3 regions of the Aeromonas molluscorum genome follow, and region 3 is predicted to be linked to each of the others. Evidence: predicted binding sites of a transcription regulator. Region 3 holds the regulator's gene; each other region holds the start of a gene.

Region 1 (4,228 bases), 920 kb from region 3:
AGCTGGTGAACGATCAGATGTCCACCTACAGACCCGAATCCGAACTGTCCCGCTTCAATCAGGCTCGCACCTCGACGCCGATTGTGGTCTCTCGCGACACCGCCCGCGTGGTCACCGAGTCCCTGCATCTGGGCCGTGAGACCCGGGGCGCGCTGGATGTGACAGTGGGTCCTCTGGTCAATTTGTGGGGCTTTGGTCCGGATGCAAAGCCGACCAAGGTGCCATCCGATGAGTTGATCAGCCAGACTCGCCAAAAGACGGGCCTGGGCAATCTGCACGTGATCACCTCTGCCGATGCCGATACCTTGCAAAAGGACATCCCGGATCTCTATGTGGATCTCTCCTCCATTGCCAAGGGGTTCGGGGTGGACAAGGTCGCCGAGTACCTGGAAGCCAAGGGGTCGCGCAACTATCTGGTCGAGATCGGCGGCGAGCTGCGTATCAATGGCGTCAACGGCAAGGGTCACCCCTGGCGAGTCGCCATCGAGAAGCCAACCGCCAATGTGGGTTCGGTGCAGGAAGTGATCCAGGTCGGTGACAACGGGGTCGCCACCTCGGGGGATTATCGTAACTATTACGAGATGGATGGACAGCGTTTCTCCCACACCATAGATCCCGCCACCGGCAAACCCATTCATCATCGGCTGGTCTCGGTGACTGTGGTCCATCCCTCCTGCATGACGGCAGATGGGCTGGCCACGGCGCTGACGGTGATGGGCCCCGAGAAGGGCATGGCCTATGCAACCGAAAAAGGCTTGGCCATCTTCATGGTGACCAAGACGGATGAAGGGTTTGACGAGCGTTACTCTCCCGCCTTCAAGCCATTCCTGACCCGTGATGCTAAGTAAGGAATCTATATGCAGATTTTTCTGATCACCTTCGCGGTGTTTCTGTTGGTGGTGGTCGGTATGGCCATCGGTTATATCTTCCAGAAGAAGAGCATCTCGGGCTCCTGTGGTGGCCTGGGCTCAGTGGGTATCGAGAAGGCATGCGACTGCCCTGATCCCTGTGACAATCGCAAGAAGAAGATGGCCAAGGAAGAGGCCCGCCGCAAGATGCTCGAAGAGCACAGGATCATCTGATTGCCATAAGGCCATCCCTCGGGATGGCCTTATTTTTGCTTGAGGCTGGCCATGGAGGCCGTCTCTTGGCATCGTCAGTAGTCGTATTGGCGACACTGTTTTCTCTTGTACTCCTGCAGCCAACGGGCAAGCTCTTCCTGAGTGCCCAGGGTATCGCCCTTGGCAATGGCCTGCTTGAGCGTGGCTATCCTGTCGTGCAGCCAGCGGCACTCGGCGGTAGGATGCTGCTTGGCACTCCCCAGCATAGGCCAGAGCAATAACCCCAAGACTAGCCCCCTATATCTCCATCCTCTGCGCATATCACCTCCAGATCCGTCGTCTTTCGAGTCTTGTAGACTAGTCGAAATCGTAGCAGCCTGATCCCGAACTACACCCATCTGGTCTAGATCCTGACGCTGGGGTAAGATGTCAACATTAACTGTTTATTTGTACAGTGCCATGCGCAAGATTATTCACATCGATATGGATTGCTTCTTCGCCGCCGTCGAGATGCGCGAGAACCCGGCCCTGCGCGAGGTGCCGCTGGCCATCGGCGGCTCGGCCGACAGGCGCGGCGTCATCTCCACCTGCAACTACGTGGCACGCCGCTTCGGGGTGCGCTCCGCCATGCCGACCGCCCTGGCACGCAAGCTCTGTCCCCCGCTGGTGTTGCTGCCGGGGCGCATGGCGCTTTATAAAGAGACCTCGACCCGGATCCAGGCCATCTTTCGCCGCTACACCGAGCTGGTTGAGCCGCTCTCCCTGGATGAAGCCTATCTGGATGTCACCGACAGCGCCCATTGCGGCGGCAGTGCCACCCTGATGGCCGAGCAGATCCGGGCTGCCATCCAGAGTGAGCTGGGGCTGACTGCCTCGGCCGGGGTAGCCCCCAACAAGTTTCTGGCCAAGCTGGCCTGCGAGCGGCGCAAACCGGACGGCCTCTTTGTTATTGCCCCTCAGGATGTGGACGACTTTGTGCGCCTGCTACCCCTTGGCAAGATCCCGGGGATAGGACGCAAGACGGCGGAGCGGCTCGAGTTGCAAGGGCTCTACCTGTGCGAAGATGCGCGTCAGCTGCCGGAAGAGGATCTCAAGGGGCGTTTTGGCAAGCTTGGTGTGATGCTGGCGGATCGTATCTGGGGCCGTGATGACAGCCAGGTCCAGGCGACCCGGGTGCGCAAAAGCATCGGGGTGGAGACGACCCTGGACGCCGATGTGTATGACGAGTCGGCCTGCTGGGCCGTACTGACCCGGCTCATCCCTGAGCTGGAGCTGCGGTTTGGTGAACGCTGTCCGCGGGATCAGATCATGGGGCAGGGGATCAAGCTCAAGTTTGCCGATTTCCAGCAGACCACCGTCTATCGCAGCCATGGGGGGTATTCGGCTCCCCTGTTCCATGATCTGCTCCATGAGGGGCTGGTTCGGGCGGAAGGAAAACCCATACGGCTCCTTGGTTTAGTGGTGGGCTTGCCAAAGGAGGGGGAAGTGAATCAACTTAGTCTGGATCTCGACAGTTGAGGTTAAGTTTTTGTTGTTGCCACCGATAACTTGAAGATAACTGCATTAAAAGGATGTTTCGCATGTTCTCTCTCTCAGTGCAGGGCCGGATTACCCTGATTGCGGGTTGTTCCCTGTTGCTCTGTGCCGCCACGCTGGTGGTCTCCTCCCTTTACAACGCATCCCGCATGCAGGATGAGGTCATGACCTCCACCACGGCAGAGGCCGAACTCGCGGCTACCCGCTGGATGCAAGCCATGGGATCCGAGCAGTCGGCCCGGGTGACCAGCTATCTGGACGAGGCCTATTTCCGGGCCACCTTGCTGGCCCAGAGCCTATTGTTCCAGCGCCAGAATGCCAGTGACAACTTCATCCACTCCGAGGCGCTGCGCGGGGCCGTCAATCAGCAACTGCACAATGCGGTCATGCACTCTCCCAATCTGTTGGGAGCCTATGCCATTTTTGAGCCCGATCAGCTCGATGGCGAGGATGCCAACTATCAGGGATCGACGGACCTTGGCTCGAATGACAAGGGGCGCTTTTCCAGCTACTGGGCCCATGTGGGTGACAAGGTGAGCCTGGAGGTAATGAACGAAGCCACCTTGAATGATGCCAGCCCGGACGAATCTGGTACTCCCAAGAACGAATGGTATCGTTGCAGCCTGCGTGATCAGAGCATTTGCCTGCTCGAACCCTATCTCGACGAAGTTGGCAATCAAGAGGTGTTGATGACCTCGGTGACCACCCCTCTGCTTGAAGAGGGCAAGTTGCTCGGCATGGTGGGCATGGATATCTCGTTGGCCAAGCTGCAGGCCCTGGTGGCCGAGATGGATCAGACCCTCTATCAGGGCCAGGGGCGGATACTGCTGCTCAGCCACGGTGGTCGGGTCGCCGGTGCCGCCGGTTTCGACATCACCCCAGGCAAGGCCCCTGGTGCGCAGTTTCAGGGGTTGATGAGCATGCTCACCGGCTGGCTCGATGCGGGCCAACCGCTCACTCAATGGAGCCAGGATGGCCGCACTCTGCAGAGCTTCATGCCTGTGACCATGAGAGGCACTTCCCAGCGCTGGGGTATCTATATCGATCTGCCACGGGCCGTGGTGCTTGCATCGGCCAGCCAGCTGCAAAGCGAGCTGACGACCCAGGCAAAGCGCAGCATCTGGTCCCAGCTTGGGGTAGGCGGCCTGATAACCTTGGCTGCGCTGTTGTTTATCTGGTGGATGGCTCATCGCATAGTGGCGCCCATTCGCGCCGTGGTAGCCCGCCTCAATGACATCGCCTCCGGGGAGGGGGATCTCACGCAGCGTATCGATATTCAGCGCAGCGACGAGATTGGCGAGCTGGCCGATGGTTTCAACCGTTTCCTCAACAAGTTGCAGATCACCATGGGTGACATCATCACCACAGTAGGCGGCACTCGCGCCAGCGCCACCCAGGCCGCCGAGGTCGCCGACAGCACCAGCGAGGGGATGCAGGCTCAGTATCAGGAAGTGGATCTGGTGGCTACCGCCTTCGAGGAGCTCAGTGCCACGGCGTTGCAGGTCTCAGGCCATGCCAAGGCGGCGGTCGCGGCGGCCGACGAGGCGGACAGTGCCGCCCAGGAGGGCAAGTTTGTCGTGGCCGATACCCAGGTTGCCATGGCCAGGCTGATGACCGTCATCAGCGATGCC
Region 2 (4,228 bases), on a different contig from region 3:
TGGCCAGCTTGTAGCCAGGGGCCGCCTTGGATCCGAAGATGAACACCCTTGGGTGCATGTCATAGTCCGGATTGGCCAGCAGACGACGATAGAGCGCCATGATGTGGATCAGATTCAGCTGCTGACGCTTGTACTCATGCAGGCGCTTGATCTGGATATCGAAGATGGCATTGGCATCCACCTCGATCCCGGTCTCGGCCTTGATCACCTTGACCAGCTTTTCCTTGTTATGACGCTTGATGGTCATGAACTGCTGCTGGAACGCCTTGTCGTCGGCAAACTTGACCACGCCGCGTAATTTGTCCAGCTGCAGAGGCCACTCCTTGCCCACCACCTCGTCATAGAGGGCGGCGAGCTCCGGGTTACAGGCAAGCAGCCAGCGACGCGGGGTGACCCCGTTGGTGACATTGCACATTTTATCAGGCCAGAGGGCGGCAAATTCGGGGAAGAGATCCTCTTTCACCAGCTTGGAGTGGATCTCGGCCACGCCGTTGACCTTGGCAGAGCCGATGACACAGAGATTGCCCATGCGCACCTTGCGCACCTCCCCCTCTTCGATGATGGAGAGTTTGGCCTTGATGACATCATCACCCGGCCACTTGGCTTCGACCAGATCGCCGAGGAAGCGGGCGTTGATCTCGTAGATGATCTCGAGATGGCGGGGCAGCACCTTCTCGAACAGACTGACACTCCACTTCTCCAGGGCTTCTGGCAGCAAGGTGTGGTTGGTGTAGGAGAAGACCTGATAGCAGATGGCCCAGGCGGCATCCCAATTCAAGTCTTCCTCATCCACCAGCACCCGCATCAACTCAGGGATGGCCACGGTCGGGTGGGTATCGTTGAGCTGAATGGCAATTTGCGCGGCAAAATTGCTGAAGTCACTGCCATGCACCCGCTTGTAGCGGCGCATGATGTCCTTGATGGAGCAGGCGCAGAAGAAGTACTGCTGGATCAGGCGCAGCTCTTTGCCCGCATCCGTCTCATCATTGGGGTAAAGCACCTTGGAGATGGTCTCGGCCTGGGCCTTCTCGGCCTGGGAGTCGACATAGCCCCCTGCGTTGAACACATCCCAATCGAAGAACTCAGAGGCACGAGACTCCCACAACCGCAATATGTTGACGGTGTGACCGCCGAACCCGACCACGGGAATATCCCAAGGCACTCCTTTGATCTTGCGACCGGCATGCCACACCTTCTTCAGGCCACCCTTGTCGCCAAAGACCGTCTCGACGTAGCCATACAGGGGGATCTCCTGCACCGACTCGGGACGGCAGATCTCCCAGGGGTTGCCATATTCACGCCAGGAGTCCGGGCGCTCAATCTGGCGACCATCCTGGATCTCCTGGCGAAACAGACCGTGCTCATAGTGCAGGCCATAACCCACCGCCGGGTAGTTCAGGGTCGCGAGGGAATCGATGAAACAGGCGGCGAGTCGACCCAGACCACCGTTGCCGAGCGCCATGTCAGGCTCCTGCTCGCACAGGTCGGTCAGCTCCAGACCCAGCTCGCGCAGCGCCTCTTCACACACACTATAAAGGGATAGGTTGTGCAGGTTGTTGGAGGTCAGCCGCCCCATCAGGAATTCGGCCGAGAAGTAGTGGATAGCTCGGGTATCTTTGTTGAAATGAGTCTGCTGGGTGCGGGTCAGCCGTTCGTAGACCTGCTCATTGACGGCGGCGGCGGTTGCCTTCCACCAGGCTTGAGGTGAGGCTTTCTGCTCGCTGGTGCCCAATGTCGAGCGCAGATGGCGCACTATGCTCGCCTTGAGCTGATCCTTGTTCAGTTGCAGGTCCAGCTCTGTCTTCTTCTTGGTAGCCATAACGCTGTTTCCTTCGTTACTTAATAATAATTTGATTACCCGCCAGGGACCGGGATTATTGTTATCTGAGAATATGTTCCGGCGTGGGCATACTAGCTAATGACGTTGCCAGAAAAGTTAACGCAAGTCACAGTTTAATGTATGAGAATGACAGTTTCGCCATGAAAACCCTTTCCTGACACCCTTCCACAAAAAACACAAAAACCATTTAATTTCATTAAGTTATAAGTAAATCAAAAAATAAAAATCGTGAATAGGTTTTCAGAGCTTGCATGGATTTTTGATGGCTTGAAAATATCTGAAAATAGTCAAACGCTTGAAATCGTTTTCAATTCAACGCCATCAACTGTCACCCGCCAGATTGCAAAAACAGCCGCCCAATAGGCGGCTGCTTTATCCCGACGAGTTAACCGAATTTAAACCGGACTCACAACAGCCCGGATTTAAACTGGTTGCTGACACCGTCATATTGATAACCAATCTGCTGCAGGCGGGTGGCAAGCTGATCCTCGCTCATGTCGTAGTAAGCAAGCAGTTCATCGAGATTGTCGCATTCGAGCCTTAGCTTCTCATTGACTATGCCTAGCAAGATATTGGCATCTAGGCGCTGCAAAGTACTGGCATCCATGGTTCAGCTCCTCTGTTAAACACTGTATAACCATGGCCCTTTATCGCAGCCCTGTCCATTTTTCATACAATCCACACCCCTGAGTAAAAAAAATAAAAAACATACATATCAAAATGTTATGAATTCACCTGGATATCTGCGTCACATTTTTGAGCACAAATGACTTGTCTGAGGGACTAGATACAACTACTGTATACATATACAGCGTGGTAATTCATACAGGAAACGCAGATGAACCAGCCAATGAGCCGCCCTCTTGCTCCCCTTATCGCCGGACTGACCCAACCCTGGCCGACCCGCTATCTGAGTCGCCGGCCAAGTTCCCCAGCCTCGGGGGCCGAGTTCAATAGCTCGCAACTGCTGGGCGCACTGAGCCAGGCGAGCCAAGCGGCAAAAGGCTGGATCCTGCTGATAGCCCCCCCGGGCCTGCCGATTGCGGCACAACTGCAAGCCAACGGCATCAATCCAGCCCATGTGCTGGTTGTCCATGGTCACAAGATAAAGAACTGGCAGCGCACCCTGGAACAAGCCCTCAGTCAGAGCCGCTGTGCCGCAGTGCTGACCTGGTTACCGGAAACCATCAGTCTGGACACAGGTCGATTGCATCACCTGAGCCAGCACCATGGGGTGCTAACTCACTATTTTCATGCTCAGAGCGCCACCGACAAGGCCGTGCACTATGCAGGGCAAGATATCTACCTCAACCACTGACTCTTCGTAGGGACGAGACAACGGCATGCTGCCCGTTGGAGTCTCACTATCGGGTTCAGCCTGACCGCTGTCATGATGAAAGCCATGAGCTGCCAGCCCTGTAATAGTGTTGTGCGTTCCGTTAGCGGTCGTTTTGCTGGGGCTGGGACGCCGGGGTTCAATTTTCTCAGCCCTGTCAGTGACAGTGCGTTTCATCCTCGGAAATAGAGGAGAGCAGATTGGCTGATGAACGCTAACACCGACATCTTGTCAAAGTAAAACGGCGGCCCTGGGGCCGCCGTTTAAGCTGATGCGCGTGCCAGGTCATGTGCTGATAAACCTGGCCGGCGCTTCTTTTATGGCTCAGGAAGATAGCTTGCCGTCGAGCTCGGCAATCTTGGCTGACCAGATGGCCGGGCCAGTCTCGTGGACATTGTTGCCACTGGCATCCACGGCCACAGTGACCGGCATGTTCTCCACCTCGAATTCATAGATGGCCTCCATGCCAAGGTCGGCAAAGGCGACGACCCGAGCCTTCTTGATGGCCTTGGCCACCAAATAGGCAGCACCACCAACGGCCATCAAATAGACGGCTTTGTGCTGGCGAATACTCTCGACCGTTGCCGGACCGCGTTCCGATTTGCCTATCATGCCGATAAGCCCCGTCTCGCCCAGCATCATCTCGGTAAACTTGTCCATCCGGGTCGAGGTAGTAGGGCCCGCCGGGCCGACCACTTCGTCACGCACAGCATCTACCGGGCCGACGTAATAGATGAAGCGGTTGGTGAAATCGACCCCCTCTGGCAGACCTTCGCCGTTTTTCAACATGTCGGCGATGCGCTTGTGGGCGGCGTCGCGTCCGGTCAGGATCTTGCCAGAGAGCAGCACGGTTTCGCCGCTCTGCCAGGTAGCTATCTCATCACGAGTCACCGTATCCACATTGACCCGGCGCACATTGTCGCCCACTTCCCAGGTGATCTCGGGCCAGTCGGCCAGTGAAGGTGCAGCCAATTCGGCAGGGCCAGTGCCATCGAGTTCGAAGTGAACATGGCGGGTGGCGGCGCAGTTGGGGATCATCACCACCGGCTTCG
Region 3 (4,228 bases):
TTCTTCCTGGCCAATGTCAGCCTTCCATTCGGGCACATGCTCGTTGAGATAGCCATTGAGGGTCAGTGGTTCGCCAAAGTTGACGAAGCCGCGACCATAATTGCGCAGCTTGCGCAGTATGCCCAGCACTTGCAGGAAGCTCTCCTTCTCCTTGCGACTGCCCTTGAGCTCGTTATGGTAGGTATTTACCTCCATCACATGCTCGTAGCCAAGATAGACGGGCACCAGGGTCACCGGCCTGTCCAGGCCACGCATCATGGCTTGCAGCGTCATAGCCAGCATGCCTGTCTTGGGGGGCAGCAGGCGACCTGTGCGCGAACGTCCGCCCTCAGTGAAGAATTCCACCGAATAGCCCTTGGCAAACAGCAGATTGAGGTATTCACGGAACACTGTGCTGTAGAGGGGGTTGCCCTTGAAGGTACGGCGAATGAAGAAGGCGCCGCCACGTCGGAACAAGGGACCCGCCGGCCAGAAGTTGAGGTTGATGCCGGCGGCGATATGAGGCGGCACCATGCCCTGGTGGTAGATGACATAGGAGAGCAGCAGATAGTCCATGTGACTGCGATGGCAGGGTACGTAGACAATCTCATGACCCTCCTGGGCCAGTTGACGCACCTTTTCAGCGCCATTGACCGAAAGGCCGCGGTAGAGCTTGTTCCACAACCAGCCGAGGAAGCTCTCCCCCAACCGGATTAGCCGATAAGAGAAGTCAGAGGCAATTTCATCCATGTAGTCATGGGCGCGTTTCTGCGCCTTGTCGAGGCTGATATTATCGCGCTCGGCCTCTTCCTCTATGGCTTGCTGGATGACCCCGGAGTCCAGTAGCTGTCTGAATAACAGGGTGCGATTAGGCAACTTGGGGCCGGTCGCAGCCAGTTGCTGGCGACTGAAGTGGATGCGAGCGACACGCGCCAGCTTGTGGGCGATGGCCTCATCAGTTCCATGTTTGTCAGCCATCTGGCGCAGGGAGAGCGGTGGCGAGAAGCGCACCAGGTTTTCCCGGCCCTTGAGGATCACGATCAGCGCCTTCTTGAGCCGGTTGGGCGCCAGGCTACTGATGATGTTCCAGCCGGAGGCTTCCTCTCCTTCACGGCCCGGGGCACGGCCCCAGAACAGGGTGATGGGCACTATCTGCACGTCCAGCCCGCTATCAAGCTTGTGCAGATCCAGCAACTGCTGAAACTCTTGCAGGAAGGGAAGTGGCTTGCTGCGTGCGCCAAACAGAGGCGGTGGCCGGTCGAGGCAGACGTAACGAGGGACGGTTTTTCCTCCCAAAGCAAGGGGAGTGAAGGGGCCTGGCAGGCCGAGATCTTCACAGCACTGCTGAAGCGTCAGCAGATCGGTAATTGAACTGGTTTTCAGGGCATAGACTATGGGTCTGGCCGGGTCCAGGTCGAGCTCTGTGATGGGGTTTTCCGGCAGGCTCTTGTGATTGACCAAGCCACTGACCGGCCATTGCAGTATGGCTCTGGAAATTCTCTGCCCAAGGGACATATGCGTCTGCTCTCCAAAAAAAGGCGGCGTGAGCATAGCAAATCATGTTGTGCTTGTCGCCGAGAGGTACGATGAGTCCACGTCCGAGGGCGGGAACCGGGTTATTTAGGTCGAGAGTGCGACAATTGTCAGTCGAACCTTGCCTTGGTCAACACACTGTATATACTGCCAGTGTGCTGTATAAAAAAACAGGTGCCAATCTTATGAAACCCCTTACTCCCCGCCAGGCTCAGGTGCTGGATCTCATCAAGGCCAACATGAGCGAGACCGGCATGCCGCCGACGCGCGCCGAGATCGCCCAGAAACTCGGCTTCAAGTCGGCCAATGCTGCTGAAGAGCATCTAAAAGCCTTGGCCAAGAAGGGAGCCATAGAGATACTACCTGGCACTTCCCGTGGCATTCGTCTTTTGCTCGACGATGTTGAGGCGGCGGCGAACGAAGATCAGGGTCTACCGCTCATCGGTAAGGTGGCCGCGGGTGAACCCATCCTGGCTCAGGAGCATATCGAGAGTCACTATCAAGTCGATCCCGCCCTGTTTCACCCAAGAGCCGACTTCCTGCTGCGCGTGCAGGGCATGAGTATGAAGAACATAGGTATCATGGACGGTGATCTGCTCGCAGTACACAAGACCCAAGAGGTACGCAACGGTCAAGTAGTCGTGGCGCGTCTTGATGAGGATGTCACCGTCAAGCGTTTCCAGCGCAAAGGTAGCCAGGTGTGGCTGCTCCCCGAAAATGAAGAGCTGCAACCTATCGCCGTCGATCTGGCGAGCCAACATCTCACCATAGAGGGGTTGGCAGTTGGCGTGATCCGCAACGCCGACTGGATGTAGCCCCGGGCCCCGTCGAGGGGCCTTGTTATTCCCGCCTGTTTTCTTAAATTCTTTTTTAACACTTTTTTCACACATCCTCATTTGCTGCTTTACTTAACCTGTTGATTGGCACCAAAGACCAATCTCAGGGAAGAAATGCCCGACAGGGCAGCGCTAAAAATGGGGGCAGAGTGAAAAGAGTCCTGATTACTCTCTCAATCTTTCTATGTGTCTGGAGCGGTGTTGCGCTCGGCAATAGCATGCGCTTCAACATGACGGAAGGCGTCAGCGCCGTCAGTCGCAACGTTTATGATCTGCACATGACCATTCTCATCATCTGTGCCTTGATAGGCTTGATAGTCTTCGGCGTCATGTTTTGGGCCATCTGGCACCACCGGCAGGATAAAGGCGCTAAAGCCGCCCACTTTCACGAGAGTACCAAGGTCGAGATCCTCTGGACCTTGATCCCTTTCCTTATCCTTATTGGCATGGCCATTCCGGCCACCCGCACCTTGATCGCGATGGAAGACACAGCGGATGCCGACCTGACGGTGCAGGTCACGGGGTCGCAATGGAAGTGGCACTATCGCTACTTCGATGACGAGGTCGAGTATTACAGCTTGCTGGCGACACCCCAGGCGCAGATCGACAGCAAGCGCAGCAAGGGGGAGAACTATTTGCTCGAGGTGGATCGCCCCCTGGTGCTGCCCACTGGCAAGAAGGTACGTTTTCTCATCACCTCTCAGGATGTGATCCACTCCTGGTGGGTGCCCGCTTTCGCGGTGAAGAAGGATGCCAACCCAGGCTTCATCAACGAGGCATGGACCCGTATTGATGAACCCGGTATCTATCGCGGCCAATGTGCCGAGTTGTGCGGCAAGGGACATGGTTTCATGCCCATAGTGGTGATCGCCAAGCCTGAGGACGAGTTTAATCAGTGGTTGAGCAAGACCCGAACCGAGCAGCTGGCGGCCAAAGAGCAGGAGCAGAAACTGCTGGCCATGACCATGAGTCGGGACGAATTGATGAAGCTTGGCGAGAAGATTTATATCGGTCACTGCGCCGCCTGTCACCAGGCCAATGGCGAGGGGGTACCGGGCGCCTTCCCCTCTCTTAAAGGCAGTCCGATTGCCATGGGACCCAAGGCAGACCATTTGGAGCGAGTGTTGCACGGCAAACCAGGAACGGCCATGCAGGCCTTTGCCAACCAGCTAAGCCTGCAGGAGCTGTCAGCCGTGATCACCTATGAGCGCAACGCCTGGGGCAATAACAAGGGCGATGAGGTGCAGGCCAAGGATATAGATGCCTTCCTCAAGGAAAAATCCAGGTAGGAGAGAGCAAGATGAGTGTCGTCACGGATGTCGATCATCAGACAGAACATGGCTACAAGCCCAGGGGCTTGCTGCGCTGGTTGCTGACAACCAATCACAAGGATATTGGAACCCTCTATCTCTGGTTTAGTTTCACCATGTTTTTGACCGGGGGAGCCATGGCCATGGTGATCCGGGCCGAGCTGTTTCAGCCGGGATTACAGCTCGTTGAACCCGCCTTCTTCAACCAGATGACCACGGTTCACGGCCTGGTGATGGTATTTGGCGCCGTCATGCCTGCGTTCACCGGGCTGGCCAACTGGATGATCCCAATGATGATCGGGGCACCGGACATGGCGCTGCCCCGCATGAACAACTGGAGCTTCTGGATACTGCCATTCGCTTTTCTGATCCTGCTGGGGTCGCTGTTCACAGAGGGAGGTGGGCCCAACTTCGGTTGGACCTTCTATGCACCGCTCTCGACCCACTACTCTCCTGACAGCACGGCCCTGTTTGTCTTTTCCATCCACATCATGGGGATCAGCTCCATCATGGGGGCCATTAATGTCATAGTGACTATCTGTAACCTGAGGGCGCCAGGCATGACCTGGA

Evidence for each region. The regulator LexA, encoded in region 3, represses DNA repair genes until DNA is damaged. The targets are predictions, from matches to a motif close to ANCTGTNTNNNNANACAGNT.
Region 1: dinB (DNA polymerase IV) is a predicted target of LexA. The motif match lies at 1,499-1,518, and genes of this name have one in related genera.
Region 2: ACSMDR_RS02215 (DUF4250 domain-containing protein) is a predicted target of LexA. The motif match lies at 2,635-2,654, and genes of this name have one in related genera.

What each region holds. Positions count from the first base shown of each region.
Region 1 is NZ_JBPQCY010000002.1:965,829-970,056, forward strand. Features, by position in the region: gene ACSMDR_RS15130 (FAD:protein FMN transferase) at 1-848, shown strand, start outside; gene nqrM ((Na+)-NQR maturation NqrM) at 858-1,082, shown strand; gene ACSMDR_RS15140 (hypothetical protein) at 1,157-1,348, opposite strand; gene dinB (DNA polymerase IV) at 1,521-2,579, shown strand; gene ACSMDR_RS15150 (methyl-accepting chemotaxis protein) at 2,642-4,228, shown strand, end outside.
Region 2 is NZ_JBPQCY010000001.1:463,635-467,862, forward strand. Features, by position in the region: gene ACSMDR_RS02210 (glycogen/starch/alpha-glucan phosphorylase) at 1-1,819, opposite strand, end outside; gene ACSMDR_RS02215 (DUF4250 domain-containing protein) at 2,247-2,447, opposite strand; gene ACSMDR_RS02220 (cell division inhibitor) at 2,679-3,158, shown strand; gene ACSMDR_RS02225 (fumarate hydratase) at 3,501-4,228, opposite strand, start outside.
Region 3 is NZ_JBPQCY010000002.1:43,678-47,905, forward strand. Features, by position in the region: gene plsB (glycerol-3-phosphate 1-O-acyltransferase PlsB) at 1-1,494, opposite strand, end outside; gene lexA (transcriptional repressor LexA) at 1,698-2,327, shown strand; gene coxB (cytochrome c oxidase subunit II) at 2,567-3,637, shown strand; gene ctaD (cytochrome c oxidase subunit I) at 3,649-4,228, shown strand, end outside.